Regions from separate parts of the Nocardioides sp. P5_E3 genome, predicted to be linked through region 3. Evidence: predicted binding sites of a transcription regulator. Region 3 holds the regulator's gene; each other region holds the start of a gene.
The links. The regulator HrcA, encoded in region 3, represses chaperone genes, less so after heat shock. The targets are predictions, from matches to a motif close to TTGGCACTCGNNNNNNNCGAGTGCCAA.
Positions count from the first base shown of each region.

Region 1: groES (co-chaperone GroES) is a predicted target of HrcA. The motif match lies at 1,575-1,601, and genes of this name have one in related genera.
Region 2: groL (chaperonin GroEL) is a predicted target of HrcA. The motif match lies at 2,098-2,124, and genes of this name have one in related genera.

Region 1 covers NZ_JBFUMR010000019.1:8,012-17,766, forward strand. The annotation lists gene ACXJKB_RS13275 (glycoside hydrolase family 3 N-terminal domain-containing protein) at 1-335, shown strand, start outside; gene ACXJKB_RS13280 (class I SAM-dependent methyltransferase) at 356-1,546, opposite strand; gene groES (co-chaperone GroES) at 1,736-2,029, shown strand; gene groL (chaperonin GroEL) at 2,136-3,755, shown strand; gene ACXJKB_RS13295 (hypothetical protein) at 3,830-5,386, opposite strand; gene guaB (IMP dehydrogenase) at 5,433-6,935, shown strand; gene ACXJKB_RS13305 (DVUA0089 family protein) at 7,068-9,062, shown strand; gene ACXJKB_RS13310 (CHAP domain-containing protein) at 9,135-9,755, opposite strand, start outside.
Region 2 covers NZ_JBFUMR010000005.1:172,921-182,675, reverse strand. The annotation lists partial or broken gene ACXJKB_RS04820 (collagen-like triple helix repeat-containing protein) at 1-114, opposite strand, end outside; gene groL (chaperonin GroEL) at 307-1,935, opposite strand; gene ACXJKB_RS04810 (pilus assembly protein TadG-related protein) at 2,174-3,760, opposite strand; gene ACXJKB_RS04805 (TadE family protein) at 3,760-4,188, opposite strand; gene ACXJKB_RS04800 (ATP-grasp domain-containing protein) at 4,389-5,255, opposite strand; gene ACXJKB_RS04795 (hypothetical protein) at 5,252-6,109, opposite strand; gene ACXJKB_RS04790 (SGNH/GDSL hydrolase family protein) at 6,119-6,958, opposite strand; gene ACXJKB_RS04785 (DUF2157 domain-containing protein) at 7,083-8,321, shown strand; gene ACXJKB_RS04780 (GDYXXLXY domain-containing protein) at 8,318-8,815, shown strand; gene ACXJKB_RS04775 (MoaD/ThiS family protein) at 8,835-9,110, opposite strand; gene thrC (threonine synthase) at 9,128-9,755, opposite strand, start outside.
Region 3 covers NZ_JBFUMR010000024.1:42,337-52,091, reverse strand. The annotation lists gene ACXJKB_RS15800 (DUF3097 domain-containing protein) at 1-329, opposite strand, end outside; gene ACXJKB_RS15795 (hypothetical protein) at 428-817, opposite strand; gene ACXJKB_RS15790 (MBL fold metallo-hydrolase) at 884-1,747, opposite strand; gene hrcA (heat-inducible transcriptional repressor HrcA) at 1,832-2,854, shown strand; gene dnaJ (molecular chaperone DnaJ) at 2,851-4,020, shown strand; gene ACXJKB_RS15775 (16S rRNA (uracil(1498)-N(3))-methyltransferase) at 4,027-4,767, shown strand; gene ACXJKB_RS15770 (GerMN domain-containing protein) at 4,778-5,779, opposite strand; gene ACXJKB_RS15765 (SigE family RNA polymerase sigma factor) at 5,776-6,306, opposite strand; gene ACXJKB_RS15760 (Gmad2 immunoglobulin-like domain-containing protein) at 6,384-7,367, opposite strand; gene ACXJKB_RS15755 (HIT domain-containing protein) at 7,442-7,795, shown strand; gene ACXJKB_RS15750 (hypothetical protein) at 7,802-9,043, shown strand; gene ACXJKB_RS15745 (PhoH family protein) at 9,151-9,755, shown strand, end outside.

The DNA of each region.
Region 1 (9,755 bases), on a different contig from region 3:
AGCGCGCCTACCAGCGACGCGTGCGCGCCTGGGAGAAGGCCGAGGCCCGCCGGGAGCGGCGCCTCGACGCGTGGCAGGCCGGTGAGGACGCGCGACTCGCGGCAGGAACGCAGATCGGGTTCACCGGCTACCGGGACGCCCCCGTAGACGGCCAGGTCGCCGTGGCCACCGACAGCCCGTGGGTGCTGGGACGCGTGGCGGCCCCGACCCGGATCGCCACCTACGGCGACACGCCCGCCGCGATGCAGGTGCTGGTCGAGGTGCTGACCGGTCAGGCGCCGGCACCGGGCCGGCTGCCGGTCGACGTCCCGGGCGTGGGACGACCCGGCTGCTGACCGCGCGCTCGCAAGCGCCGTCAGAAGGGGTCGACGAGCAGGGCCGTCCCCTGACCGGAGACCCGGGTGAGCACCAGGGTGGCCTCGTTGTCCCCGCGCAGGGCCAGCCGCTTGCGGAGCTCGTCGGGGACGACCTGCACCCCGCGCTTCTTGATCGTGAGCCGGCCGATCCCGCGCTCGTGCAGGGCCGCGCGCAGCTGCTTCTCGCGGTAGGGCAGGTGCTCGACGACGCGGTAGCCGCGCGCGAACGGCGTACGGAACGAGGCGTCGCTGGTGACGTAGGCGATGTGCGGGTCGACCAGCCCGCCACCGACGCCGGCGGCGACCGCGGTGACCAGACCGGCACGGATCACGGCACCGTCGGGCTCGTAGAGGTAGGCGCCGACGGCGCGGACGTCGGTCCCGGGCTCCCCGTCTGCGGGGGAGTCCTCGTCGGTGAGCGTGGCCAGCCCGTGCTCGCCGATCACGGTCGCGCGGCGGTCGGTGGTGGCGAGTGTCGGCGACCAGAGCACCGCCTCCTTGACCTCGCCGCCGTCGCTGACCCACTCCGCCTCGACGCCCGACGGCACCAGGTCGTGGTCGATGCCGGGGGCGACCTTCACCAGCGAGCGGTGGGTCAGGAGGTCCAGCACCCACGGCCACGGGGGCGTCCACCCCTCGACGTCGAACACCCGGCCCCGGCCGCCACGACGAGCCGGGTCGGCGAAGGCGACGTCGAAGGCGGCCGCGCCTATCGTGGTGGCGTCGCCCACCTGCACCGCACCGGCGAGGCCGAGCGCCTCGAGGTTGGCGCGGGCCATCGCCACCCGCACGGGGTCGAGGTCGACCCCGCCCACGACGAGCCCGGCCCGCGCGAAGGCGAGGAGGTCGCCGCCGATGCCGCAGCCGAGGTCGATGACGCTGCCGCCGGGGATCGCGGCGGCCACCCGTGCCGCCCGGTGGTCGGCGACGCGCGCTCGTGTCGACTGCTCGAGCGCGTCGGGGGTGAAGAACATCAGGTGCGCCGCCTCGCCGAACTTCGCCACGGCCTTCGCGCGCAGCTGCGCCTGCGTGGTGGCCGCGGCGGCCTTCTCGGCGTCGGGCTCGAGACGTCGTACGACGGCAGCGACCCGCACCGGGTCGCCCGCGTGCTCCGCCCAGGCCCGGGTGGCGTCGACCAGCAGACGGGCTCCCTCGGCTGTCCGCAGCCAGTCCAGCGTCTCGATCTGCATGCCGTCATCCTGTCAGCGGCGACTCCGGCTAGCACTCGATTGGGCAGAGTGCTAGCGTCTGCTCTGGCACTCTCACCCCGAGAATGCCAACGCTCGCGAGCCTGGCACGACCCCCGCGACGGCGTGCCGCCGGACCGCGAGCCCACGTCCTGAAGATCTCTTGTTTGAGAAAGTGGAGGTTGATCCGAAGTGTCGGTCAACATCAAGCCCCTCGAGGACCGCATCGTCGTCCAGACGCTCGAAGCCGAGCAGACCACCGCCTCCGGCCTGGTCATCCCGGACACCGCCAAGGAGAAGCCCCAGGAGGGCGAGGTCGTGGCGATCGGTCCCGGTCGCATCGACGACAACGGCAACCGAGTCCCGCTCGACGTCGCCGTGGGTGACAAGGTCATCTACAGCAAGTACGGCGGTACCGAGGTCAAGTACTCCGGCCAGGAGTACCTGATCCTCTCGGCGCGCGACATCCTCGCCGTCGTCTCCTGATCTCCTCTTCGCCCGGAACGTCATGGCCGCCGGTCGCTCCTGCGACCTCCGGCCATGACGTCCGGGCGAAACCCTTTCACCCCGAACCTTTCCTAGGAGCACTTCGATGCCCAAGATCCTGGAGTTCGACGAGAACGCCCGCCGCGCCCTCGAGCGCGGCGTGGACGCCCTCGCCAACGCCGTCAAGGTGACGCTCGGCCCCAAGGGCCGCTACGTCGTCCTCGACAAGAAGTGGGGCGCCCCCACGATCACCAACGACGGGGTGACCGTCGCTCGCGAGATCGAGCTCGACGACCCGTTCGAGAACCTCGGTGCCCAGCTCACCAAGGAGGTGGCCACCAAGACCAACGACGTCGCTGGTGACGGCACCACCACCGCCACCGTCCTGGCCCAGGCCATGGTCCACGAGGGCCTGCGCGCCGTCGCGGCCGGCGCCAACCCGATGGGTCTCAAGCGCGGCATGGACGCAGCGGCCGAGGCCGTCGGCGACGCCCTGCGCGAGGCGGCCCGCGAGGTCGAGTCCCGCGAGGACATGGCGTCCGTCGCCACGATCTCCAGCCGCGACAGCCACATCGGCGACCTGCTCGCCGAGGCCTTCGACAAGGTCGGCAAGGACGGCGTGATCACGGTCGAGGAGTCCAACACCATGGGCACCGAGCTCGAGTTCACCGAGGGCATGCAGTTCGACAAGGGCTACATCTCGGCCTACTTCGTCACCGACCCGGAGTCGATGGAGGCCGTCCTCGACGACGCCTACATCCTTCTCCACCAGGGCAAGATCTCCTCGATCCAGGAGCTGCTCCCGGTCCTCGAGAAGGTCATCGGGACCGGCAAGCCGCTCTTCATCCTCGCCGAGGACGTCGACGGCGAGGCGCTCTCGACCCTGGTCGTCAACAAGATCCGCGGCACCTTCAACGTCGCCGCCGTGAAGGCTCCTGCCTTCGGCGACCGCCGCAAGGCGATGATGCAGGACATCGCGACCCTGACCGGTGGGCAGGTCGTCGCCCCCGAGGTCGGCCTCAAGCTCGACCAGGTGGGCCTCGAGGTCCTGGGCCAGGCGCGTCGTGTGGTCATCACCAAGGACCACACCACGATCGTCGAGGGTGCGGGCGACAGCTCGGCCGTCGAGGGCCGCGTCAACCAGATCAAGGCCGAGATCGAGAACACCGACTCCGACTGGGACCGCGAGAAGCTCCAGGAGCGCCTCGCCAAGCTCGCCGGCGGTGTGTGCGTGATCAAGGTCGGCGCCGCCACCGAGGTGGAGCTCAAGGAGAAGAAGCACCGCATCGAGGACGCCGTCTCCGCGACGCGCGCCGCGATCGAGGAGGGCATCGTCGCCGGCGGTGGCTCCGCGCTCATCCACGCCGTGTCGGTGCTCGAGGACAACCTCGGCCTCACCGGTGACGAGGCTGCCGGTGTCCGCGTGGTCCGCAAGGCGGCCGACGAGCCGCTGCGCTGGATCGCCGAGAACGGTGGCGTCAACGGCTACGTGGTGACCTCCAAGGTCCGCGAGCTCGGCGTCGGAAACGGCTACAACGCCGCCACCGGCGAGTACGGCGACCTGGTCGCCCAGGGCGTCCTCGACCCGGTCAAGGTGACCCGCTCGGCGCTGGTCAACGCGACCTCGATCGCCGCGATGCTGCTCACGACGGAGACCCTCATCGTGGACAAGCCCGAGGAGGAGGAGCCGGCCGCCGCCGGTCACGGTCACGGCCACGGCCACTGATCGATCCCGCTCCCAGCAGCACCCGCCGGCCCGGCAGACGACGTCTGCCGGGCCGGCGGCATCTCCGACCGCCCTCAGCGTCCCCAGATCGTCCGGAAGGGCGTCGAGCAGTCGACGTCGACCTCGACCGGGTCGACGGTGTTGAGGTGGTAGATCCGGTAGCGGCCGCACGCGGTCTGCACGAACGCGTACTTGCGGATCAGCGAGCTCTGGATCGCGGTGGTGCCGAGCTCGCTCCACGTGTTGATGAAGGTCGCCTCGACGAACCACGTCGGCGGGTTGCTCCCGGTCAGCACCTCCTCCAGGTCGTCCAGGCCCGGGTCGAGGGTGCGCATCGGCAGCGACCAGAGATACGGGTACGGCGACTGGGCGCCGGTGGCCCACTGGATGTCGGCGCGCCCGCCGTAGACCAGCACCCGGTCGCCGGGCCAGGCGGCGGCCGCGATCGCCTCCCCGGTGCGTACCTCCACGGGGACCCGGCCCGCCACCCACGCACCCGTCCAGCCGACCATCGCGACGATGCTCGAGACCACCACGAGACCCACCGCGACCGGGGTGACCCGGTGCCGGACGCGGTCGAGGTGGTCGTGCGCCACGAGCGCGGCGAGGGCGAGCGCGAGGCCGGGGAGCGGCACGAAGAGGTACGGCGACCAGAAGCTGCCGCTGAGTGCGACGCCGAGCAGGTCGAGGCCGAGCATCACGGCGATCGCGACCACCGGCACGGGGTCGTGCCGCAGGAGGCTGCGGAGCCGGACCGCGAAGAGCGCGACGACGAGGAGCATGCCGGTGCCGACGAAGATCAGCAGCAGCACCGAGATCCGGCTCGTCGCGCCCTCCGACTCCTGCGTGGCGATGACGTGGCTCGCGTCGGAGCGGAAGGTGACGACGTCGTACCACAGCGTCTGCAGGCGTACGCCGGCCCCGATCGCCCAGGCGACGACGACCGCCACCGGGATGGCGGCCCCGGCGGCGGCGGCCCCGGCGCAGCGGAGCGCGTCGCGCCGGCTCACCTGCCGCGCGACCAGCGACCCGGCGATCAGGACGGCGCCGAAGACGAGGCCGCCGACGATGCTCTGCTTCATCCCCACCGCGAGCATCGCCAGCAGGCCGGCGAGGAACGCGTCGGGCGGTGAGACCCGGCGCACCGCCCGCAGCGCCAGCCAGCACGAGGCCATCACGAGCGGGATGCCGAAGAGCTCGCCCTTGGCGGCGACCGGGTCGATCTCGGCGTTGCTGACCAGGGCGGCCGTCGCCACCGCCACCCAGCCGGCCAGGCGGCGCACCGCGGCCGGGTCGAGCACGCCGGCGCGGACCACCACCTCGCGGGCCGCCGCGGCCGCGGCCAGCACCAGCAACGAGCACGCGAGCGCGCCGACCAGCCGGTGGGCGTACGGCCCTCCGATCCTGTCGGTGGCCTGAACCAGCCACAGGATCGGCGGCGGCCGGTCGACCCAGTAGCGCCCGTAGAGCGAGTCGGGCTCGGGCTGCCAGGCGCGGGCGACCATGAGGAACCCCGCCTCGTCGGGCCGCAGCGGCCACAGCAGGGACGGGAAGCGCGCGAGGAAGGCCACGACCGCCGCCGCCCAGACCATGCGGCCCGCGCCCGACCGGTCGCCCCCCACCGTCCCCACCCTGACACTGTCCCAGAGCGCTCCGAACCGCCCGTAGAATGGCGGCGTGGAGATCCCGGAGAAGTTCGCTGCGCTCGGCCTCACCTACGACGACGTGCTCCTGCTGCCGGGGGAGTCCGACCTCGCGCCCAGCGACATCGACACCACCACCCGCCTCACGCGTGAGATCTCGATCCGGGTGCCGCTGATCAGCGCGGCGATGGACACCGTCACCGAGGCGCGGATGGCGATCGCGATGGCCCGCGAGGGCGGCATCGGCGTCCTGCACCGCAACCTGTCCATCGAGGACCAGGCCCGCCAGGTCGACCTGGTCAAGCGGACGCAGACGGGCATCATCTCCAACCCGGTCACCATCGGTCCCGACGCGACGCTCGAGGAGCTCGACCGGATCTGCGGCGAGTACCGCGTCTCCGGCCTCCCGGTCGTCGACCTCGACAACCACCTCCTCGGCATCATCACGAACCGCGACCTGCGCTTCACGCCGGTGGCGGAGTGGGCGACCACCAAGGTCGACGAGGTGATGACCCGCGAGGGCCTCATCACCGGCCACGACGGGATCTCGCGCGACGAGGCCACCACCCTCCTGCGCGCGCACAAGCGCGAGCGGCTGCCGCTCGTCGACGGCGAGGGCCGGCTGAGCGGCCTGATCACCGTCAAGGACTTCGTCAAGGGCGAGCAGTTCCCGCACGCGTCCTACGACGACGACGGCCGGCTGCTGGTCGGTGCCGCCATCGGCTACTTCGGCGACGCCTGGGAGCGGGCCACCACCCTGGTCGAGGCCGGCGTCGACGTGCTCGTGGCCGACACCGCCCACGGCCACGTCCACCTCCTCCTCGACATGGTGCGCCGCCTGAAGTCCGACCCGGCCACCAAGCACGTGCAGGTCATCGGCGGCAACGTCGCCACCCGCGAGGGCGCCCAGGCGTTCGTCGACGCCGGCGCCGACGCGGTCAAGGTCGGCGTCGGGCCGGGCTCGATCTGCACCACCCGCGTCGTCACCGGCGTGGGCGTGCCGCAGGTCACCGCCGTCTACGAGGCGTCCCTGGCCACCAGGCCGGCTGGTGTCCCGCTGATCGCCGACGGCGGCATGAAGCACTCCGGCGAGATCGCCAAGGCGCTCGTCGCCGGCGCCGACGCCGTGATGGTGGGCTCGATGCTCGCCGGCTGCGAGGAGTCGCCGGGCGACGTCGTCTTCGTCAACGGCAAGCAGTTCAAGTCCTACCGCGGCATGGGGTCGCTCGGCGCGATGAGCAGCCGCGGCAAGAAGTCGTACTCCAAGGACCGCTACTTCCAGGCCGAGGTCGCCAGCGACGACAAGATCGTGCCGGAGGGCATCGAGGGCCAGGTCGCCTACCGCGGGCCGCTCTCCGCGGTCGCCCACCAGCTCGTCGGCGGTCTCAACCAGTCGATGTTCTACGTCGGCGCCCGCACCATCCCGGAGCTGCAGGACAAGGGCCGGTTCGTCCGCATCACCTCGGCCTCGCTCAAGGAGAGCCACCCCCACGGCGTGCAGATGACGGTCGAGGCGCCCAACTACAGCGGTTCCTGATCGCGACCTAAGTAGCGTTCCCGCGCGGCCCGGCAGGGCCTACGTTGGCTGGAGTCAGGGGATCGGGCCCCGCGACGACCTTTCATCGGCACGCTGTGCTCGATCCCGGTTTCTCTCGGGAGGAGCGCTTCAGTGCGCAGAAAGTATCTGGTCGCCACCGGCTCAGCCGGTCTGCTGGCCATCGTCACCCCAGCCCTGTCCGTCGCCGCACCAGCCGGTGACGACGCCGTCACGCCGGCCCAGCAGGAGGCCCTCGACCTGGGCATCCAGGTGGCCCCCAAGGAGTCCGACGCCGCCGCCCTGACGGCTCGGACCAACCCCAACCCCTACCTCGCCAACCTGCCGGACATCCACGACGCCAACTACTTCGCGTGGAACAAGCAGATGCACGAGCAGGCGGCGCGCCGCGCCGACTCGGCCAAGCTCGCGTCCAACCGCCGCGCGGCCTTCGGCACGAACGGCCGGGGTGTCAACGCCCGCGGCGTGCTCACGCCGTTCGTCCACGACGAGGAGGAGCCCGACGGGACCCGGGGGTCCAACGACTCGCACGTGGACGCCGAGCCGATCCCGGGTTTCGGCACGGCCGCGAGCCGCATGCCCGCCGTCCGCATCCTGGGTGAGCTCGCCGCGCCGGTCGGGGCGCCGCGCACGCTGGCCACCACCGAGGACCAGGGCTCGATCCCGCTGGCCACCCCGACCGGCATCGCCGGCGGAGCGACGGTGACGAACTCCGTGCTGGGCGACGGGCCGCACGGTCCGGTCGCGTCCGGCGGCGACGGCACCAACGACTTCGACTTCTACTCCGTGGACGTCGCGGCCGGCGAGACGCTGACGGCCGACACCGAGGGCAGCGCTGCCGGCACCGACACGATCCTGGTCGTCTGGGACGCCGCGGGCGAGCCGCTGGCCGCCGACGACGACAGCGGGACGGGCGTGCTGAGCTCGCTTGCCTTCACGCCCGAGGCGCCCGGCACCTACTACGTGATGGTCGGCGGCTACGCCTTCGACCCGCTGCCGGCCGACCCGTTCGACTCCGGCAGCGGTGCCGGCGGGGCCGACACCGGCGCCTACCGCGTCTCCATCGCGAGCCACACCCTCGACACCGACTACTACTCCGTGCGGCTGCGCCCCGGTGACGTCGTCGGGGCCGGCGCGGAGGGCTCGGCGACCGGGCTCACGGTGCGGACCCCGTCCGGCGAGCAGCGCGTGGGTGGGATCGGCACCGACGCCTCCTCCCTCTACCCGCCCACGTCGCCGCTCATCGGTGGCGGCAACACGGCCATCGCCTACGTCGCCGAGGAGGCCGGCTGGTACTCCGTCGAGGTCACCGGCGGCAGCGGCGCGTACGACGTGACGGTCGAGGGCTACCGGCCGGGCACGCAGGGCGATCGCGGGCGCCGGCAGACCGTGCTGCTCGACTTCGCCCCCGGTCGGGTGAACACCGGCACCTGGGGCGGTCCCGGCCAGCGCAACGTCTCGCCGTTCGCCGCGTTCGTGCCCCAGTGGGGCATCGCCCGCACCGAGGCCCGCCGGATGGAGAACCGCATCCTCAACCAGGTGCGGCGCAACCTGCAGGCCGAGATCGCCGGCACCAACCCGGCGGTCACCGTCGACGTCCTCAACGCCCGCGACAACCAGGAGCTGATCGGGCAGGAGAACGTCTCGCGGATCTACGTCGCCGGCACGATCGCCGAGACCGGCATCAGCACCATCGGCATCGCGCAGTACATCGACCCGGGCAACTTCGGCCACCAGGACGAGGCGATCGTGCTGCTCGACGTGCTCAGCGCACCGGCCGGGCCGGCGTCGTCGCTCAACACCTACATCAACGCGAGCAGCGACAGGATCGCGTTCGTCACCGCGGCGGTGGCCAACGTGACGGCCCACGAGGTCGGCCACACGATCGGCAGCTACCACACCGACAACGCCGACGAGATCCACAACATGATGGACTCCGGCGGCGCCAACTTCGGGCAGAACCTCTACGGGGTCGGCCCGGACAACGTGGGCGGCACGGCTGACGACGAGAACATCGAGTTCCAGACGGACACCTACGCGCCGGTCGAGGGCTTCACCGGCCTCGAGGACACCGAGAACGTGACCTCCTGGGCCTACGCGGGGCGCTGACCCGCAGCAGTCCCACCCGCGACGCGGTCGTCCCTCCGGGGGCGGCCGCGTCGTACGTCGACGGCGAAGCGGTCAGGGCCGGAAGCCGGGTCGCGCGGGACGGAGGTCCTCGACCCGCGCTGCAGCCGGTCGGGCGAGCAGGCGCGAGCCGGTGCGCGCGACGACGAGCTCGGCACCGCGGCGGGTCACCAGCCCGGGGGAGCGGGTGAGGTCGCGCCCCGCGCCGACGCGTCGGGCCGGCCGCCCGGGCACGGTGCTGGTGACGACGACGACGCCGGTGCGGTCGGTGGCGGCCACGTGCAGGCCGCCGGCGACCTCCCCGACAGCGGGGGAGGCGTACGGCGACCACTCGCCGGCGAGTGCCGTCGGACGGCTCCATCGACGACCGTCGAGCGTGCGTACGCCGAGGCGCCCGGAAGCGCTGACCTGGTGCAGCCGGGTCGTGCCGTCGTCGGCGGTGGTGAGGGCGGGCGTCGAGGTGAGCGACGCGGCCGGTCCGGGGAGTCGCAGCAGGCGCCCGCGCTCGAGGGACTGCGCGTAGGTCGCTCCGCGGGACCCGACGGCCACCAGCCACGTGGAACCGGTGGCGTCGTTGCCGAGCACGGGTGCGCTGTGGGTCGACCAGGACGCCGGCCGGCCGACCCGGTCCGGGTGGGTCCACCGTCCCGCGCGGGTCAGGCGCCGGGTGACCAG
Region 2 (9,755 bases), on a different contig from region 3:
GATCAGGGCGCCGGCCGTGGCGCCGCCGACGCCGGCCGACACCACCAGGGCACCGGCGACGAGGATGGCGGAGACGGTGCGGCCCTTCGGGCGCGAGGACGTGAGCGAACGCAAGATGGTGACCCCCAAGAGTCGAGTGGCACCCCCTCGATGGCGGCGCGGCTCCCGGAGCCTAGGTACCGCAGCCGCCCGCGTCCGGCGATCGGCACATTCACCCCTGCGGGTGTGACAGACGCCACAAGGCCCCCGCCGGAGGCGGGGGCCTTGTAGATGGTGCTGGTGGAGCGGGTGGTTCCGATCAGACGATCAGAAGTCCATGCCGCCCATGCCGCCCATGTCGCCGCCGGGCATGGCCGGCGCCTTCTCGGGCTTGTCGGCCACGACGGCCTCGGTGGTGAGGAACAGCGCGGCGATCGACGCGGCGTTCTGCAGCGCCGAGCGGGTGACCTTGGCCGGGTCGATGATGCCCTCGGCGATCATGTCGACGTAGTCACCGGTGGCGGCGTTGAGGCCGTGGCCCGCCTCCAGGTTGGCGACCTTCTCAGCCACGACGCCACCCTCGAGACCGGCGTTGATGGCGATCTGCTTGAGCGGGGCCGAGGTCGCGACGCGAACGATGTTGGCGCCGGTCGCCTCGTCACCCGACAGGTCGAGCTTGTCGAACGCGGTGGCAGCAGCCTGGACGAGCGCCACGCCGCCGCCGGCGACGATGCCCTCCTCGACCGCAGCCTTGGCGTTGCGGACGGCGTCCTCGATGCGGTGCTTGCGCTCCTTGAGCTCGACCTCGGTGGCCGCGCCGACCTTGATGACGGCCACGCCGCCGGCCAGCTTGGCGAGGCGCTCCTGGAGCTTCTCGCGGTCGTAGTCGGAGTCCGACTTCTCGATCTCGGCGCGGATCTGGTTGACCCGGCCCTCGATCTGGCCCTGGTCGCCGGCACCCTCGACGATGGTGGTCTCGTCCTTGGTGATGACGACCTTGCGGGCCTGGCCGAGCAGCTCGATGCCGGCCGACTCGAGCTTGAGGCCGACCTCCTCGGAGATGACCTGGCCGCCGGTGAGGATCGCGATGTCCTGCAGCATGGCCTTGCGGCGGTCACCGAAGCCCGGCGCCTTGACGGCGACGGAGCGGAAGGTGCCCTTGATCTTGTTGACGACCAGGGTCGACAGCGCCTCGCCGTCGACGTCCTCGGCGATGATCAGCAGCGGCTTGCCGGACTGCATGACCTTCTCCAGCAGCGGCAGCAGGTCCTTGACCGTCGACACCTTGGAGTTGGCGATGAGGACGTAGGGGTCCTCCAGCACGGCCTCCATGCGCTCGAGGTCGGTGGCGAAGTAGGCCGAGATGTAGCCCTTGTCGAACCGCATGCCCTCGGTCAGCTCGAGGTCCAGCCCGAAGGTGTTGGACTCCTCGACGGTGATGACGCCTTCCTTGCCGACCTTGTCCATCGCCTCGGCGATGATCTCGCCGACGGTGGTGTCAGCGGCGGAGATCGACGCGGTGGAGGCGATCTGCTCCTTGGTCTCGACGTCCTTGGCCATGGCGAGCAGCTGCTCGGACACGGCGGCGACGGCGGCCTCGATGCCGCGCTTGAGACCCATCGGGTTGGCGCCGGCCGCGACGTTGCGCAGGCCCTCGCGGACCATGGCCTGGGCCAGGACAGTGGCCGTCGTCGTGCCGTCACCGGCGACGTCGTCGGTCTTCTTGGCGACCTCCTTGACCAGCTCGGCGCCGATCTTCTCGTAGGGGTCCTCCAGCTCGATCTCCTTGGCGATCGAGACACCGTCGTTGGTGATCGTGGGGGCGCCCCACTTCTTCTCCAGGACGACGTTGCGGCCCTTGGGGCCGAGGGTGACCTTGACCGCGTCGGCGAGGGTGTTCATACCCCGCTCGAGGCCGCGGCGGGCCTCCTCGTTGAAAGCAATCAGCTTGGCCATATCGCGTGCGATTCCTATCGACGTGAGTCTGTGTGTCGACTCCAGGCGGGCTGCCCGCGACGGACGATCCCGCTCGGCCGGCGATCCATTCCCGCCGGCGTCGGAGACCTCAGCGTCACCTGGGTCGTTGTCACTCTCGTGTGGAGAGTGCCAGTCTCATGTTTAGCACTCGACCCCGGAGAGTGCAAACGGGTCCCGTCCTTGGCGGCACGGGACCCGTGCACCGCGGCGCTGTCGCTCAGTTGGGAAGCTTGACCAGCCGGACGCCCTTGCTGACCTGATTGAGTGCTGTGCGGAAAAGGTCCGCCAACTCAGACCCGCTGGCCGCACAGAAGAAGAAGTCACCGTCCGCATTTTCGGCAGTAACCGCGCTCGAACCGCTGCAGCTGTTCGCCGTGCTCGCCGCGCCGGTGCCCGGGTGGGGAGAGGCCGCCGCCGCGAGGACGTCACGCACGTTCTTCGAGGAGCCGGACGTCGACCCTGTCTTGCCACCGAAGTTGTTCCACCTGTTGCACTTCGCCGAGACCACTTCACCGAAGCCGATGGTGATTACCACGATCTTCTGCGCCTTGGCACTCGCGGCGACCTTGAGCAATTGTTCGCACGCGACATTCCCATCAGGGTGGCGCAGCTCCGCGCCGGCCGTCAGCACATTGGTCTGCGCATCGGTGCCCGACGCAACGAACTCGTTAGGCGCCCCGTCGGTCTCGAGGATCAGCACCTTCGTGACGTCGTCGTCCCCCGGACGCGGGTAGCTCGCGCTGAGGGTGCCCAAGTTGCTACCGCTCAGGTTGAGGAGCTTGCGCGCCCCCTCCTTGAGCGGGGCCGCCAGGTGCGTGCCGTACTCCGCGAGAGAAGAACTGGTGATGCAGTTGATGGTCTTGTAGACCGGATCGGTGCTCTTGCCGACTCGAGCCCCGGGAGCTCCGGTGACGTAGTCCCGACTGAAGTCGCTGGGTATCCACTTGTGGCTGGTGTTCTCCAGGTCGGCGGCCGTCCATGCCGGAGTGACCTTGTAGTTGGAGGACCCACTCGACGTCTTGCCCGGCGGCAGCGGCCGACGGTTGCTGGGGCAGGCTGACGTGGGGGCACTCTTGTCGATGGTCCCGATGGACAGGAAGTGCATCGTCGGATCCATGGTGAGCATCATGTTCTTGACGGCGCTGACCATGCTCCCGCGGTCGCTGTCCGAGAGGCTCGCGGTCCTGTCGGCCAGGACCACGACGTCCATCGGGTTTGGGGTTTCGGCCCCGCACGACCCCTTGCAGGCCGCAGACGCGACAGAACCGGTCGATCCCTTGGGTTCGCCGAACGCGATGTTGGCGAAACCGAACGGCACGTCCTTCTGAGCGACGACCTCCACCGTGTTGCAGTTGGTGGTGGAGCTCGGCGCGCAGGGGATCTTGCAGATGACTCCGTTGCAGCGCAGGTCCGGGTACTTCGACGTTGTGTACGGTCCCGTCCCCGGGTAGCAGGTGCTCGGGATCTGGCTAGTCTTGACAGCTGGAGGGGTGGTGCCGGTCGACGCCACGACGCACCAGAGCCGGATCTTCGGGTTCTGCTGGGTGAAGTCCCACTCCAGGTCCGGATCGTTGGCGAAGGCGATGCTGCGCGCGGCGGCGATGGCCGAGGCACCATCACCTGGCATGGCGTAGGCCCCGGCGTGCGCTGCCGCATCGACGGCGTCGTGCAGCTTCTGCCGCTGCATCGCCAACGTGGCGATGTCGATCGCGATGGCAGCGGCCCCGAAGATGACCAGCGACAGGAACACGGTCATGAGGGCGACGGCACCGTCCTCGCCGCGGCGCCGCGGCGACCGGCGCATCACTCGATCCTCATGTAGTTGGTCTTGACGAGGTGGAGGTTCTCTCCGCCGTCGACCATGTCTCCCACGGGCGTGATCCAGGTGTGGGTGAAGTCCACCTTCACCGCGGCGATCCCGCCGCTCTCCTGCCCGGCGTTCCAGCTCGTGCAGTTGGTCGTAGCGTCTTTCTTCTTGCAGCTGACGGTGATCGTGTAGCTGCCGCCGAGGTCGGACATCCCGTGCGTCACGGCCGCCCGGATCTCGGCCTCGCTGGCGCCGAGGCTCGCCTCACGCACGCCCTCGCGAGCCGCGTTGTTCACGATGGTGTAGCGGTTGATGGCGAACCCGAAGTCGATGATGCCGAAGAGGACGACGAGCAGGATCGGCACGATCAGTGCGAACTCCACCGCCGCCGCACCGCGATCCTCGCGTGGGCGTGAAAAGGGCATGACTATTTCCTCCCGCAGGTGCGACGCGCGAGAACGCTCCCGACGCCGCGAAGGTTGTGACGGTGATCCGGCACGGATGACGGATCACCGGCCCTGCCCGCACCCCCCAGCGCAGGCAAGACAAGGGCAACCTAACTTGAGGGGGGCATGTCCCACCCCCCGGACCGAGATTTGTTTGCCGACCTGTCTAGACAGGCGGGTCAGCCCCGGCGGGCGGCCCTCGCAGCGAGCAGGTCGGCGAACGGTTCCGCGTTGGCCGGCGACACGTCGAGGTAGAGGCCCGGCTCGATCAGCTCGAGCTCGCTCACCACCCACTGGCCGTCCCAGCGCAGCAGGTCGACGCGGAGGTAGTCCATCGGCCGGCCGAAGCGCTCGGCCATCGCGTCGTACGCGCTCATCACCAGGTCGCCGACGTCACCGGTCTCGACGGCGCGCACCCGGCCACCGAACTCCTCGTTGACGCGTACGTCGCCCTCGCCGGGCAGCTTGTCGAAGCGCTGGCCGAGCCGCCCGTCGAGGACGTAGACCGACGCCTCGCCGTGGGTGCGGATCGACTCCACGAGCGGCTGGACGACCCACGGCCCGTCGACCTCGGGGTAGTCGGCGTGACTGCGGACGGGCCGCCCCAGACGGGGGTCGTCGGGGTCGGTCACCACGAGGAGGCCCGCTCCCCCGGCGCCGACGCGGGGCTTGACGACCGCGGAGCCGAAGCGGCGCACCGCGTCGGCCAGGCCGGCCCGGTCGTCGGCGAGCAGCGTCGGCACCGCCGGCAGGTCGCCGAGCTCGGTGAGGTAGCGCTTGTCGTGGTTCCAGGCGAAGACGTCGGCGCCGTTGAGCAGGCGGGCCTGGTCGAGCGACGTCGCCCAGGCGAGGAACTCCCCGTGGCGGGTGACGTAGTCCCAGGTGGACCGCACCGCGACGAGGTCGGCGGCGGACCAGTCGACGGACGGGTCGTCCCAGCGGGCCCAGGCGAAGTCGGTGCCGCGGGCGTGGAGGACCGCGTCGAGGGCGCCCGCGCCGGGCTCCCCCTGCGGCAGGTCACCGCTGGTGGCGAGCAGGACGCTCATGCGTCGTCGGAGCCGTCGGAGCCGTCGGGCAGCTCGGAGGCGCCGTAGAGCTCGTGCGCGACGTTGTCGCGGTTGGTGCCCTCCCGGTTGTCGCCCTTCTCGATGATCACGAGGTTGTGGTAGCAGTGCACGGCCCGCACCCACTGGTCGGTGTAGGTCGGCTCGTAGCCCTCGAGGAGGAACTCCTCGTGGTTGAGGCCGTCGACGAGGTCCTTGACCAGGTCCATCGACGTGCCCGGAGCGCGGGGGTCGAGCTGCCCGCCCCACGCCGGCCAGTAGGACGTCTGGGTGTCCTCGATGCAGTAGATGCCACCGTCGGGCATCAGCGGGAACAGGATCCGGAACGACTCGCGCACGTGGGCCGGGATGTGGCTGCCGTCGTCGATGACCACCAACGGCGCGCCCTGCTCGTCGATGATGCGCTGGAGGATCTCGGGGTCGGTCTGGTCACCGAGGTAGGTGTGGATGTGCCCCCGCGTGAGCCACGACTTGTCCTCGATGTCGAGCCCGACGATGCGCGCCTTGGGGAAGAACCAGCGCCACATCTTCATCGAGGCACCGCTCTTGCGACGCTTCTTGTAGCCGCCGATCCCGAGCTCGAGCAGCGTGAAGGACTCGCCGCGCAGGTGCTGGAGGTGGCGCTCGTAGTGGGGGGTGTACTTGTGGACGCCCCACTTGTCGGTGCGGAACTCGATGGCCAGCTCGGTCAGGTTGCTGGCCAGCAACCGACGGCGGCGCTCGACCTTCGGGTCGAGCGGCTCGGGCTCGACCGGTGCGGGCGATGCCTGCATCCGGCCGGCCTTCTTGGCAGCCTTCTTGACGGCCTGGCCGGCTCGTCGAGCAGTGGTGCGCACCCGGGAACCCTAGCCTGACCCACCCACGTCGGGTGCGTGGTGCCCGAACGGCACGTCGGCCACGACGCCGAGGGCCGCGAGCACCGACGGGAGCATCGCCTTCGCCGTGCGCTTGTAGCCGTGCGCGCTCGGGTGGAAGCGGTCGAGGCTGAACATCTCCTCGGGGTTGGTGATGAAGAAAGGACCCACCACGTGCGCCAGCGAGACCACCCGCGCGCCGCGCGCCAGGGCCGCCTCCCGCTGGGCCTCCGCCAGCTGCCGCGAGGCACGTGAGCCGAGAGCGCGCAGGGGCTGCGGCACCGGGCGGAGCGCGCCGAGGTCCGGGCAGGTGCCGACGACGACCTCCGTCCCGCGGGCCCGCAGGTCCTCGACGGCCTCGACCAGGTGGCGTACGGACTCGGCGACCGGCACCCGGTGGGTGACGTCGTTGCCACCGACCACGATGACGGCCACGTCCGGGCGATATCCCCGGGGCAGGGACGCGAGCTGGGAGGCGAGCATGCTGCTCTCCGAGCCGACCACCGCCGCCGTCCTGAGCCGCACCGAGCGACCGGCACTCGCAGCGATGCCACGCGCCAGTCGGCTGCCGAGGGTGTCCTTGGCCCTGTCCGCGCCCAGGCCCGCGGCGATGGAGTCGCCGAGCACCAGCAGGTCCACCGGCTCGCCGTGCTTCTTCTTGTAGTGGCGGTCGGCGTCCGGCGCCCGCTCCCCCAACGGCTTGCCGATCGCGCGCCGGGCCTGCGCCGCCTGTCGGTGCAACAGCTCGCGCGCGCCGTACGCCGTCCCTCCCGCCACGCCGCCGAGGACGGCCAGCGCGACGCCGGCCCGGGCCAGGTGTCTGCTCCGCACGCCCCCTGTGAACCAGACCCACCTGAACGCCTGCGCAACCCTGGGCATCCCGCCACCCAACGGCACCCCACATATGGGTCGATGTACTCAGGACAACCCGGCCGCACCGGGCCACGGTGGGGGCATGACCGACACCTCGTCACCGGCACCCGCCCTCGCGACCCGATCGGTCGCGCCGCAGCAGCTCGCCTGGCTGCGCCACGAGCTCGACGACTGGACCTCGGAGGGCCTCATCGGCGAGGAGCAGGCCACGCGCATCGCGGCGCGCTACCGCTCCGAGCACGACGCCCGCGTCAGCGTGGGGCGGGTCCTGCTCTACCTCGGCGGCGGCTTCGTCGGCGTCGGGCTGATCTGGCTGGTCGCCGCCAACCTCGACGAGCTCTCGCCCCTGGCACGCTTCGCGGCTGTGGCGGCCCTGTGGCTGGCCTTCCTCGTCGGCGGTGAGACGCTCGCGGCGCGCCACGCCTCGCCGCCCCTGGTCGGCGCCGCACGACTCCTCGCCGCACTCGGTGCCGGCGCCGTCATCTTCCAGGCCGCCCAGTCGCTGCAGGTCCCGGCGTACGAGCCGCGACTCATCGGCCTCTGGGCCGTCGGCGCGTTCATCCACGCCTACCTGACGCGGGCCCACCTGCCCTTCCTCGTCGGTGTCGTCACCGGCGTCACATGGTGGTTCATGCAGCCCCTGTGGGACGCCCAGGACGGGACCACGGTCGTCGTGCTGCTCGGCGCCGGCGCCGTCCTCGCCGCTGCACTCGCGGTGCTGCACGACGGGTGGATCGATGGGTTCGCCTGGACCTGGCGCACCCTCGCGGGCGGCATGGCGCTCGCGGCGCTCTTCGTCGCCGCGATCCCCGACACGGGCAGCGACGGCCTGACGTGGTCGACCTGGCTCGTGGTCGCGGTCGCCGTCGCGGCAGCTGCGACGGTCCTCGCCGGCGTCGTCCGCCGCGGCGCAGGCATCCTCGAGCCGCTGGGCGCCATCGCCGTGCTGCTGACCGCCACGTCGCTGAGCCTGTGGGCCACTGGAACCGACACGACCGCTGTCGACGGGGCCGACTGGGCGCACGCGGCGATCTCCGTCGTCGCCTACGTGCTGCTGGCCGTCGCCCTCGTCGCGCTCGGCACCGTGCGCGACCACCAGGCCCTGACCTGGATGGCGATGGTCGGCCTGGTCGTCTTCACGACCTTCCAGAGCTTCGCCGTCTTCGCACCCATCGTCACCGGCGCCTGGCTGTTCGTCGTGCTCGGCACCGTCTTCCTCGGCACCGGTTTCCTGTTCGACCGGGCCCGCCGGGAGCTGGTGCAGGCCCTCGACCCCGCCGACACCGCCACCGACACCGCATCGAAGGGAACCGACCGATGAAGATCGTCCTGACCACCGCGGTCGTCGCCACCAGCCAGCTCGCGCTCGTCGGCCTGGCCGTCGCACCGCAGCTCTCCGCCAGGATCGCCGGCGACACCTACCTGGTGCGGGTGGCACCGGTCGACCCGATCGACCCGTTCCGCGGCGCGTACGTCGCCCTCGACTACCCCGACCTGCGCCACGACAGGTCCCAGTCGCTCGTCGAGCCCGGGCTCGGTTCGCTGGACGACGGGGAGTCCGGCGACGTCTACATCACGCTGGTCGAGACGGACGGCGTCTGGATCGGCGAAGCGTGGTCGCGCACGCGGCCCGACGACGGCCCCTACCTCGCCTGCGACGACCGGTCGTGGCAGGTCCGGTGCGGCATCGAGAGCTGGTTCCTCCCGCAGGACGACGCCCAGGAGGCCGAGCACCTGCTGCGCGACGGCGCGGTCGCCGAGCTGCGGGTCGACGACCACGGCAACGCCGCCGTGGTCGACGTACGCGCTCGATGACCGGCACGGTCGCCGGGGCTCAGCCCCCGGCGACCGCCGGGATCACCGAGATCTGCACGCCGTCGGGCGTGGCGGTCTCCAGCTCGTCGAGGAAACGCACGTCGTCGTTGCCGACGTAGACGTTGACGAAGCGGCGCAGCTTGCCCGCCTCGTCGAGGATGCGGCCCTTGATGCCGGAGTAGCGGGCGTCGAGGTCGTCGAGCACGGCCGCGAGCGTGTCGCCCTCGGCGCTGACCTCGGACTCACCACCGGTGTAGGTGCGCAGGATGGTCGGGATCCGGACGGAGACTGCCATGGCTCGTTCCTTCGTGCTCAGAGGATGTCCGCCGCCACGAAGGCGTCGTAGGACGGGGCGATGGTGGCGGCCGGACCGACGCGGTCGGACACCGCGTCCAGCGTCTTGAGGCCGTGGCCGGTGTTGATGACGACCGTCTCCAGGGAGGTGTCGAGCTGACCGGACTCGACGAGCTTCTTCAGCACGCCGACGGTGGTGCCGCCGGCGGTCTCGGTGAAGATCCCCTCGGTGCGAGCCAGGAGCACGATCGCCTCGCGCACCTCGTCGTCACTGATGTCCTCGACCGCGCCGCCGGAACGGCGACAGATGTCGAGGACGTAGATGCCGTCGGCGGGGTTGCCGATGGCCAGGCTCTTGGCGATGGTGTCGGGCTTGACCGGGCGGATCGCGTCGGTGCCGGCCTTGTAGGCGACCGAGACCGGCGAGCAGCCGGTGGCCTGGGCGCCGAAGACCTTGTAGGGCTTGTCCTCGACCAGGCCGAGGGCGATGAGCTCCTTGAAGGCCTTGTCGACCTTGGTCAGCTGCGAGCCGGACGCGACGGGGATGACGATCTGGTCGGGCAGCCGCCAGCCGAGCTGCTCGGCGATCTCGTAGCCCAGCGTCTTGGAGCCCTCGGCGTAGAAGGGGCGCACGTTGACGTTGACG
Region 3 (9,755 bases):
CGGGCTCGCGCGTTGGGCACCGCGACCGAGCCGGACGCCGTACGCGTGGGGGCTGCGGGGGCACCCGTCCGCACGGGACGGGTGAGGATCACCGGCCTGCCCTCGAGGAGGAAGCCGGGGCCGAGCGGGAACGTGCGCCGCTTGCCGCGCCGGTCCTCCAGCGTGAGCGTGTCGATGTCGCGGTCGACGGCGACGACCTCGCCGCACCAGTCGGTGGTGACCTCCTCGACGACCATCCCGATCTCGGTCGGCACCTCGGTGGCGCGGCCGTTCTTCGGGACACGCCAGTCGCCGGAGAGGACGTCGGTTCCGTAGCGATCCTGGGGCACCGCTCCACGTTAGGCGCCCGTCGGCCCGCCGGCCGGGTGGCTCGCCGTGCGTCGCGGATCACACCCGGTGCGGCGGGAGCCGGGGGACTGTCGGGGACTCAGCCCCCGGCGATGCCGCTGCCCTCGGCACCGTCGCCGCTGTTGGCGTCGGAGCCCTTGTCGGAGCCCTCGTCGGAGTCGCCGGACTGGGTGGGCGCCTGGCTGGCGCCGTCGTCGTTGCCCAGGTCCTCCTGGGTGGCGTCCATCTCGAGCTCTTCACGGCTCTTGGTGTCCTCGGCGTCGGGGTCGAGGGGCTCGGCCAGCGGGTTGTCCTCGCCGGGCTGCAGGTCGTCGGGCAGCTGGTCGTCGGAGATGCCGCCCAGGGTGGCGCCGTCGGGCGAGGTGGTGCCGCCGGAGTGGTCGGAGTCGGCAGGACTGGTGCCGCTGCCCGCCTTGGGCGTGTCGGTCGACTCCGTGTTGTCGGTCTGGGACTCGCTGTTCTCGGTCATGCCACCAGTCCTACTGGGCCGACCACCGCGAGAACAGCCCCCGGAGGGTGTGGGCCGGTCGGGCGGCTAGATGAGGGGGAGCCGCTTCTGGCTGCGGGGCAGGTGCTCGTAGCCCAGCCGGACGGCGCTCCCGAGCCGCTCGCGCTCCCACGGCCACTCGCCGGCGGCGAGGGCCTCGGACTGCGGCACCCCGCGCGAGGCGAGGTCGCGGATGGTCTCGGCGATGACGCCGAGCTCGGTGCGCTGGTCCTGGACGAACTCCTTGTCGACGACCTTCCCGTGCCCCGGCACGACGACCGTGGAGTCGGTCATCAGGCCGAGGACCAGGTCGAGGGTCAGCGGCCACTCCAGCGGCCACGAGTCGTCGCCGATGAACGGGGGGTCGGACTCCTCGACCAGGTCGCCGCCCAGCAGCACGTCGGCGTCCGGCACGCGTACGACGAGGTCGCCTGCCGTGTGCCCACGCCCGGGGTGGATGAGCTCGACGGCCCGGTCGCCCAGGTCGAGCTGGACGGCGGAGGAGAAGGTGCGCGTGGGCAGGCGGAGGGTGGTCGCGAGGATCTCGTCGCGGCGCGGGTTGAGGGTGTCCTGCCCGTACTGCTCGAAGGTGTGCGCCGACGACACCTCCATGTGCTCGGCCGCCCAGTCGGTCGCGTGGATCGGCAGGTCGCCGAACTGCTCGACCATCGTCGCGTTGCCGAAGTGGTGGTCCCAGTGCTCGTGCGTGTTGACCAGCCCGGTCAGCGGACCCGCGCCGAGGCGGCGTACGTCGTCGGCGACGATCCGCGCCTCGGCGGCCGACCCGTGCGTGTCGACCATCAGCAGGCCGTCGGACCCGCCGATCAGCGTGATGTTGACGTGCATCCAGTCGTAGTGCGCGACCCACACGCGCGGGGCGACCTCGGTGAACCGAGGGGTGTCGTCGGGCATGACCGCGAGCCTACGGACTGCTAGTAGTCTTGGCACTCCGGGCGAACGAGTGCCAGAAACGCGAACGTGCAGAGGAGTGGCTCGATGGTCGACGACCGCAAGCTCGACGTGCTCCGCGCGATCGTGGAGGACTACGTCGCGACGGAGGAGCCGGTCGGCTCCAAGGCGCTCGTCGAGCGGCACGGACTGGGCGTCTCACCGGCGACGGTCCGCAACGACATGGCCGCGCTCGAGGACGAGGGCTACATCCACCAGCCCCACACCAGTGCGGGGCGCGTCCCCACCGACAAGGGCTACCGGCTCTTCGTCGACAAGCTCGCCACGCTCAAGCCGATGAGCGCGGCGGAGCGCCGGGCGATCGCGACGCTGCTCGACGGGGCGGTCGACCTCGACGACGTCGTGCAGCGCTCGGTCCGGCTGCTCAGCCAGCTCACCCGCCAGGTCGCGATCGTGCAGTACCCGTCGCTCTCGCGCTCGACGGTCCGCCACATCGAGCTGGTGTCGCTCACCCCGACCCGGGTGATGCTGATCCTCATCCTCAGCACCGGTCGGGTCGAGCAGCGCCTCGTCGAGCTCGACGCACCCGTGGTCGACAGCGACCTCGCCGAGCTGCGGGTCGCGGTCAACCAGGCCAGCGTCGGCGTGCAGATCGCTGCGGCCGCCGTCGCGCTCTGCGACCTGCCCGACGGCGTACGCCCCGAGCAGGTCGACTCGGCCCGCGCGATCGTGGGCGTGCTCACCGAGGCGATGTCCGACCACCGCAGCGACGAGCGCGTCGCAGTCGGCGGCACCGCCAACCTCGCCCGCTACGGCGACTTCGACACCGCCGTCCGACCACTGCTCGAGGCGCTGGAGGAGCACGTCGTGCTGCTCAAGCTGCTGGGGGAGTCGGGGACCGATGCGCTGATGGTGCGCATCGGCCACGAAGGCCCCTACTCCGAGCTCGCGGCCACGAGCGTCGTGGCCACCGGCTACGGCCCGCAGGAGTTCCACCTCGGCTCCCTGGGCGTCGTCGGCCCCACCCGCATGGACTACCCCGGATCCATGGCAGCCGTGCGCGCGGTCGCGCGCTACGTCTCCCGGATCCTCGATGAAGGAAACCAGTGACACAGGACCCCTACGAGATCCTCGGCGTCTCGCGTGACGCGAGCGCCGACGACGTCAAGAAGGCCTACCGCAAGCTTGCGCGGCAGCTCCACCCCGACGTCAACCCCGACCCGGAGACGCAGGAGCGGTTCAAGGACGTCTCGCGCGCCTACGAGGTGCTGAGCGACCCCGGCAAGCGCGCGGCCTACGACCGCGGCGGCGACGCCTTCAGCCAGGGCTTCGGCGGTGCCGGTCAGGGCTTCAGCTTCACCGACATCATGGACGCGTTCTTCGGTGGCGGTGCCGCCGGCGGCGCGCAGACCCGTGGCCCGCGGTCGCGCGCCCGGCGCGGCCAGGACGCGCTGATCCGGCTCGACGTCGAGCTCGCGGAGGCCGGCTTCGGCGTCACCCGCGACCTCAAGGTCGACACGGCGCTGCGCTGCGAGGCGTGCGAGGGCCAGGGCACCGCGCCCGGCACCTCGCCGACCACCTGCGAGACCTGCCACGGCCAGGGCGAGGTCGCCGTGGTCCAGCGCTCGTTCCTCGGCGAGATCCGCACGCTCCGCCCGTGCGCGGCCTGCCGCGGCTACGGCTCGATCATCCCGGACCCCTGCCGTGAGTGCTCGGGCGACGGCCGCGTGCGCTCGCGCCGCACCCTGACGGTCAAGATCCCCGCCGGCGTCGATCACGGCACCCGCGTCCAGCTCACCGGCCAGGGCGAGGTCGGCCCCGGCGGCGGCCCGGCCGGCGACCTCTACGTCGAGATCCACGTCGAGCCGCACCCCACCTTCACCCGCCACGGCAACGACCTCCACACCACGATCTCGCTGCCGATGTCGGCGGCCGCCCTCGGCACCCAGCTCACGCTTCCGCTGCTCGAGGCCGACCTGCCCGCCTCGTCCGACGAGTCCTCGGAGACCGTGACGACCTACGACCTCGACATCCGCCCCGGCACCCAGTCGGGCAGCGAGCAGGTGGTCCGCGGCTTCGGCGTGCCGAGCCTGCGCGGCGGTCGCGGCGACCTCGTCGTCAGCATCGCCGTGGAGACCCCCACCCGGCTCGACCCCCGCCAGGAGGAGCTGCTGCGCGAGCTCGCGGCGATCCGTGGCGAGGAGCAGCCCGACGGCAAGAACGAGGCGCCGCACAAGTCGATGTTCGGTCGGCTCCGCGACGCCTTCCAGGGCTGAGCCCGGGTGTCGCTCCCGGTCCACCTCGTCGAGTCCCTGGACGGGTCGGCGCCCGGCACGCTCGTCGAGGTGACCGGAGACGAGGCGCACCACGCGGTCGCCGTACGCCGCCTCCGCGAGGGTGAGCAGGTCGTCCTCACCGACGGCCGGGGCACCTCGGCCACGGGGTCGGTCGCGTCGACGGGCAAGCGGGTCTTCTCCGTCACGGTCGAGTCCGTCGCGCAGGAGCCCCGACCGGAGCCGGCCATCACCGTCGTGCAGGCGCTGCCCAAGGGGGAGCGCGGCGAGCTGGCGGTCGAGGTCCTCACCGAGGTCGGCGTCGACCGCATCGTGCCGTGGGCGGCGTCGCGCTCGGTGGCTGTCTGGAAGGGCGAGCGAGCGACGAAGTCGCACGCGAAGTGGCAGGCCACCGCCCGAGAGGCGGCCAAGCAGTCGCGCCGCTCGTGGCTGCCCACCGTCACCCCGCTGGCCTCCACGGCCGACCTCGCGGCCCTCGTCGCGGAGGCCGACCTCGCGCTGGTGCTGCACGAGGACGCCACCTTGCCCCTGGGTGCGCTGGTGGTCCCCGAAGCGGGCCGGATCGTGCTCGTGGTGGGACCGGAGGGCGGCATCAGCCCCGACGAGCTGGCGGTGCTGGCCGACGCCGGCGCGCACGTCGTACGTCTCGGTGCCGAGGTGCTGCGCACCTCCACCGCCGGGGTGGTGGCCGTCGCCGCGGTGCTGGCCCGCACGTCGCGCTGGGCCTGACACGCCGGGGCTAGTCGACGACCGTGATCCGCCGGGTGTCGGAGTCGGTGGTGCCGTCGGAGTTCTCGACCGTCGCGATCACGTCGTACTCACCGGGCTGGACGTCGTCGCTGCTCAGGCCCAAGCTGAAGGAGCCGGCGGGATCGCTCGTCTGGTTGAGAGTGAAGCTCGCGGGTCCCAGAACCACAGCGGTGCCCTCCCTGCGCTGCACTCGCACCGTGACGAGGTCGTCGGCGCTGGTGGCACGGCCGCTGACCCAGACGGTGCCATCCGCGCGCTTTTTCTGGCCCTCGGAGGGCTCGGTCAGCGACACGGGGGCGAGCACGTCGAGGTCCGGGGAGCCCGTCAGCGGTGCCGTCGTCGGCACGCCGAGGACCGTGTCTGTCACCTGCTGCTCGATCTGCACGTCGACGGGCACCTTGCCCTGGCCGTACACCTCCTGGGCGGTCCGGACGAGCTGCTCGAGCGCCAGGCGGGCTTCCTCCTCGGTCATGTCCGCTGGACGGTCCACCGGAGCGCCTTCGAGGCTGACCATGATCCCGTCCGGTCCGGACGACCACTGGCGGAGGACCACGCCCTCGGGCCAGGGGGAGCGGTAGTCGGGGTCGAGCGCGTCGCCCCGGAGGACCGCGTCCATGGCGAGGACCACCCGTGAGTCGGGGTCGAGGTCGGACCGGAGCTCGCGGAAGAGCCGCGGGCCTGCTGCGGTGTCGCCCACGAAGTACACGTGCACCGGACGGCTCGTCCCTTGCCCGTCGGTCACGGTGTTGCCTGAGGTCGGCGGCGGGCCGGCAGGGTCGGGGCCTGTCGTCCGGGGTGCACCGCCAGTGCTCAGGGCGAACACCGTCACCACCGACGCAGCCACCAGCCCGGCGCCGCCGGCAGCCCACCACCCGCGACGCGTACGACGACCAGCGGGCGCGGTGGCGGCGCGGATCGCGTCCAGCCGGTCGCCCGGCTCGATGTCGTCAGCGACCTCGTGGAGGAGGTCCCGGATCTTCAGGTCGTTCATGAGGGGTCCTCCCACCAGTCGCCGAGCAGGTCGCGCAGGGCCGCGCTGCCGCGGGATGCGTGTGACTTGACGGCACCGCGCGAGACGCCGATCGCGTCCGCGATCTGCGCCTCCGACCAGTCCAGGTAGTAGCGCAGGACGAGCACCTCGCGCTGCCGCTCGGTGAGCCGGAGCAGCGCCTCGCGGACGGCGTCGCGGCGGGCGCCGCCGACGGACGGCCCGTCGACGGTGCCCTCGCCCGGAGCGGTGGCTCGCACGTGGCGCTCGACGACGGCCCGGTGCCGCAGGGCCGATCGGGAGCGGTTCACGACGGCCTGCCGCAGGTAGGCGAGCGCCTTCTCGGGGTCGCGGAGCCGCGACCACTTGCCGTGCATCGCGACGAAGGCGTCCTGGACGACGTCCTCCGCGGCCTGCTGGTCGTGGACGAGCAGGGCGGAGAGCCGGACGAGCTGGCGCCAGTGGGCGGCGTACAGCTGCTCGACCGCGACGTCTGCGTCCACGCCGACGAGGCTCAGGTGGTCAGGCACCGGAGTCCTCCCTCGGCGGGGTCTGGTCTGGATGGTCACGGCAAGGTGACGCCCCAGCGGGCGGTCCGGTTGACGCCTCAGCCGACGGTGATCGTCTTCGTGTCGACGGCCGGGCCGGGGCCCTCGGTGCCTCCCGTGGGGTCGTCGGTCTCGCACTGGACCACGACCTCGCCGGCGACGTCGCCGAGCGGCAGGTCCACCTCGAACGGGAACAGCCGGTTGCCCATCCAGCCCGCTGACTGGTAGCCCTCGAGCGCGATCTCCTTGCCACCCTGCAGGAGTCGGCACGGCCCGCTGGCCTCGAAGGAGTTGGCCACCCCCGTCACGGTCAGGGTGTCGCCGCTGACGGTGTCGCCCTCGGCGGGCGAGGTGATGTTCACGAGGTTGAGGGTGCGCAGCGCCCCGGCGGACTCGAACGGCGTCCCGGTCGGGAGCCCGAAGAGCGGTGCGCCGCCCTCGCGCTGCACCTGCACCGGCACGCGCTCCTGCTGCACGCCCTGGAGCGTGTAGACGAGCTGCTGGACGGCGAGCCTGGCGTCGCGCCGCGACATCCCGTCGGGGCGGTCGGTGAACCCGTCGGAGGGGATCTCGACCAGGAGGACCCCGTCGGTCGCCTGGACCGAGCTGATCTCCACGCCGGGCCAGAGGGTCCGGTAGTCCGGGTCGACGGGCTGGCCGCCGCCGGCGACGAGCCGGGCGGCCTCGGTCAGCGGGTCGCCCTCGACGCGCTGGAACTCGCGGAACAGGACGGTGCGTCCGCCGGGGCCGTCGCCGGCGAAGTAGACCGGGACAGCGGTGCCGGATACCGCCGGCTCCGAGGGGGACCCCGACCCGGCGGGTGACTCGGTCGGGGACACCGAGTCGGACTCCTGTCCGGCATCGGACCCGGTCTCCGAGGGCTGCGGCTCCTCGGTCGCCGTGCCCGTGTCGTCGGAGACCGGCGTCGGGTCGTCGCTGCACCCGGCGAGGGCCAGGCTGCTCGCCACGACGACGGCCGCGGCGCCCGCCCAGCGTCGTACGGCGCGGGCGCGAGCCGGTCGTGGAGTGGAGGGGAAGGTCATGATCGCCACGGTAGTGCGAGGCGCGGGTGCCGCTTCCAGTCCCACGCCGCGCCGCCAGAGCCTAGGGTGGCGCCATGAGCGAGACGGCCCCCGACTGCATCTTCTGCAAGATCGTCGCCGGCGAGGTCCCGGCCGACGTGCTCGGCCGCAACGCCCACGCCGTCTCGATCAAGGACCTCAACCCGCAGGCGCCGTTCCACGCCCTGGTGATCACGGTGGACCACCACGACAACGCCGCCGCCTCCGCGGCCGCCGACCCGGCCAGCATCGGCCACCTGGTCGCCCTCGCCGACGAGGTCGCACGGGAGTCCGGCAACGCCGACTACCGGCTCATCGCCAACACCGGCACGGGCGCCGGCCAGACGGTGTTCCACACCCACCTCCACGTGCTCGGCGGCTCGCCGCGCATGTCCGAGACGCTGGTCTGAGCTGCCATGCACCTCCTGCCGTCCCGCACCCGCCCCGTGCTCGCGGCCCTGCTCGCCGCCGGGCTCCTCGCCCTGTCCGCCTGCAGCGGCAGCGACGGCTCCGGTGAGGCCGACCAGACCGCCACCCAGCCCGCGGACTCCCCGACGAGCGCCTCCACGGCCGACGCCGAGGAGGCCGCACAGACGGGGCAGGCCGGGCACAGCGGCCACTACGCCGAGCCGGCGAAGTCCCGACGCCTGCGCGCGGGGGAGACGCGTACGACGATCGCGATGCCCGGCGAGTACACGCCGTCCGCGCCCTACGGCACCGGCACCGACGACTACCGGTGCTTCCTGCTCGACCCCGAGCTCGACGAGGACGCCTGGCTCACCGGCACGCAGGTGCTGCCCGGCAACCCCGACGTCGTGCACCACGTGATCCTGTTCCAGGTCCCGCCGCGGCAGGTCGCCGCCGCCGAGGCCAAGGACGCGGCCGAGGACGACGAGGGCTGGACCTGCTTCGGCGGCACGGGGCTCGACCGCTTCCAGAACGTCGACCGGTCCTCGTGGATCGGCGCGTGGGCCCCGGGGAGCAAGGAGTCGGTCACCAAGCCCGGCTACGGCGTACGCCTGCGCAAGGGCAGCCGGATCGTGATGCAGGTCCACTACAACCTGCTCGCCGGGCAGCAGCCCGACACCTCGGCCGCCCAGCTGCGCCTCGCACCCGGCACGCGCGACTACGAGGCGCTCAGCACCATGCTGCTGCCCGCGCCCGTGGAGCTGCCGTGCCGGCCGAAGCACTCCGACGGAGAGCTGTGCGACCGCGACGCGGCGCTCGCCGACGTCAAGGAACGCTTCGGCGCGGAGGGCAACACCGCCGACCTCCTCCACCTCCTGTGCGGCGGTGAGCCACGCGCCGGCGAGGTGCAGTCGTGCGTGCGCACCCTGTCCGAGCCGATCACCATCCACGGCGTGGCCGGGCACATGCACCTGCTGGGCCGCTCCCTGAAGATCGAGGTCAACCCGGGCACCCCGCAGGCGAGGACCATCCTCGACATCCCCGTCTGGGACTTCGACGACCAGGGCAGCCGCCCGATCGACCCGATCCGGCTCGAGCCGTTCGAGCAGGTCAAGGTGACCTGTCGCCACGTCCAGTGGCTGCGCGACCGGCTGCCCTCCTTCGAGGGCCAGCCCGACCGCTACGTGGTGTGGGGCGAGGGCACGACCGACGAGATGTGCCTCGGGATGCTGCAGGTCACCCGCCCCTGACGGCCTGACGTGACCGGCCTCCCCTCGTCAGGTGGGCCGCGCGTGTCCGGCTCGGTAGCATGGTGGGGCTCTACCACCGACCCGGAAGGCCGCCCGCACGGGCATCCATGACTGCGACGAACCAGCCAGGCTCCTCCCAGGAGCGACCGACCCACACCGTGGTCGTCCCCAACAGCATCGACATGGTGTCGGTCCTGGGCCCGGGAGACGAGCACCTCCGGCTGATCGAGCGGGCCTTCGACGCCAGCGTCCACGTCCGTGGCAACCGGATCACGCTCGCCGGCGAGTCGGCCGAGGTCGCCACCGCCGAGCGCCTCCTCGACGAGATCGTGACGCTGGTCCGCACCGGCCAGGGCGTCACCGGCGAGACGGTCGAGCGGATCATCCAGATGCTGCGCACCGAGACGCAGGAGCGCCCGGCCGACGTGCTGAGCCTCAACATCCTGTCCAACCGCGGTCGCACGATCCGGCCCAAGACGGTCAACCAGAAGCGCTACGTCGAGTCGATCGACCAGAGCACGATCACCTTCGGCATCGGCCCGGCCGGCACCGGCAAGACCTACCTGGCGATGGCCAAGGCCGTGCAGGCGCTGCAGGCCAAGGAGGTCAACCGGATCATCCTCAGCCGCCCGGCCGTCGAGGCGGGGGAGCGGCTCGGGTTCCTGCCCGGCACGCTCAGCGAGAAGATCGACCCCTACCTGCGCCCGCTCTA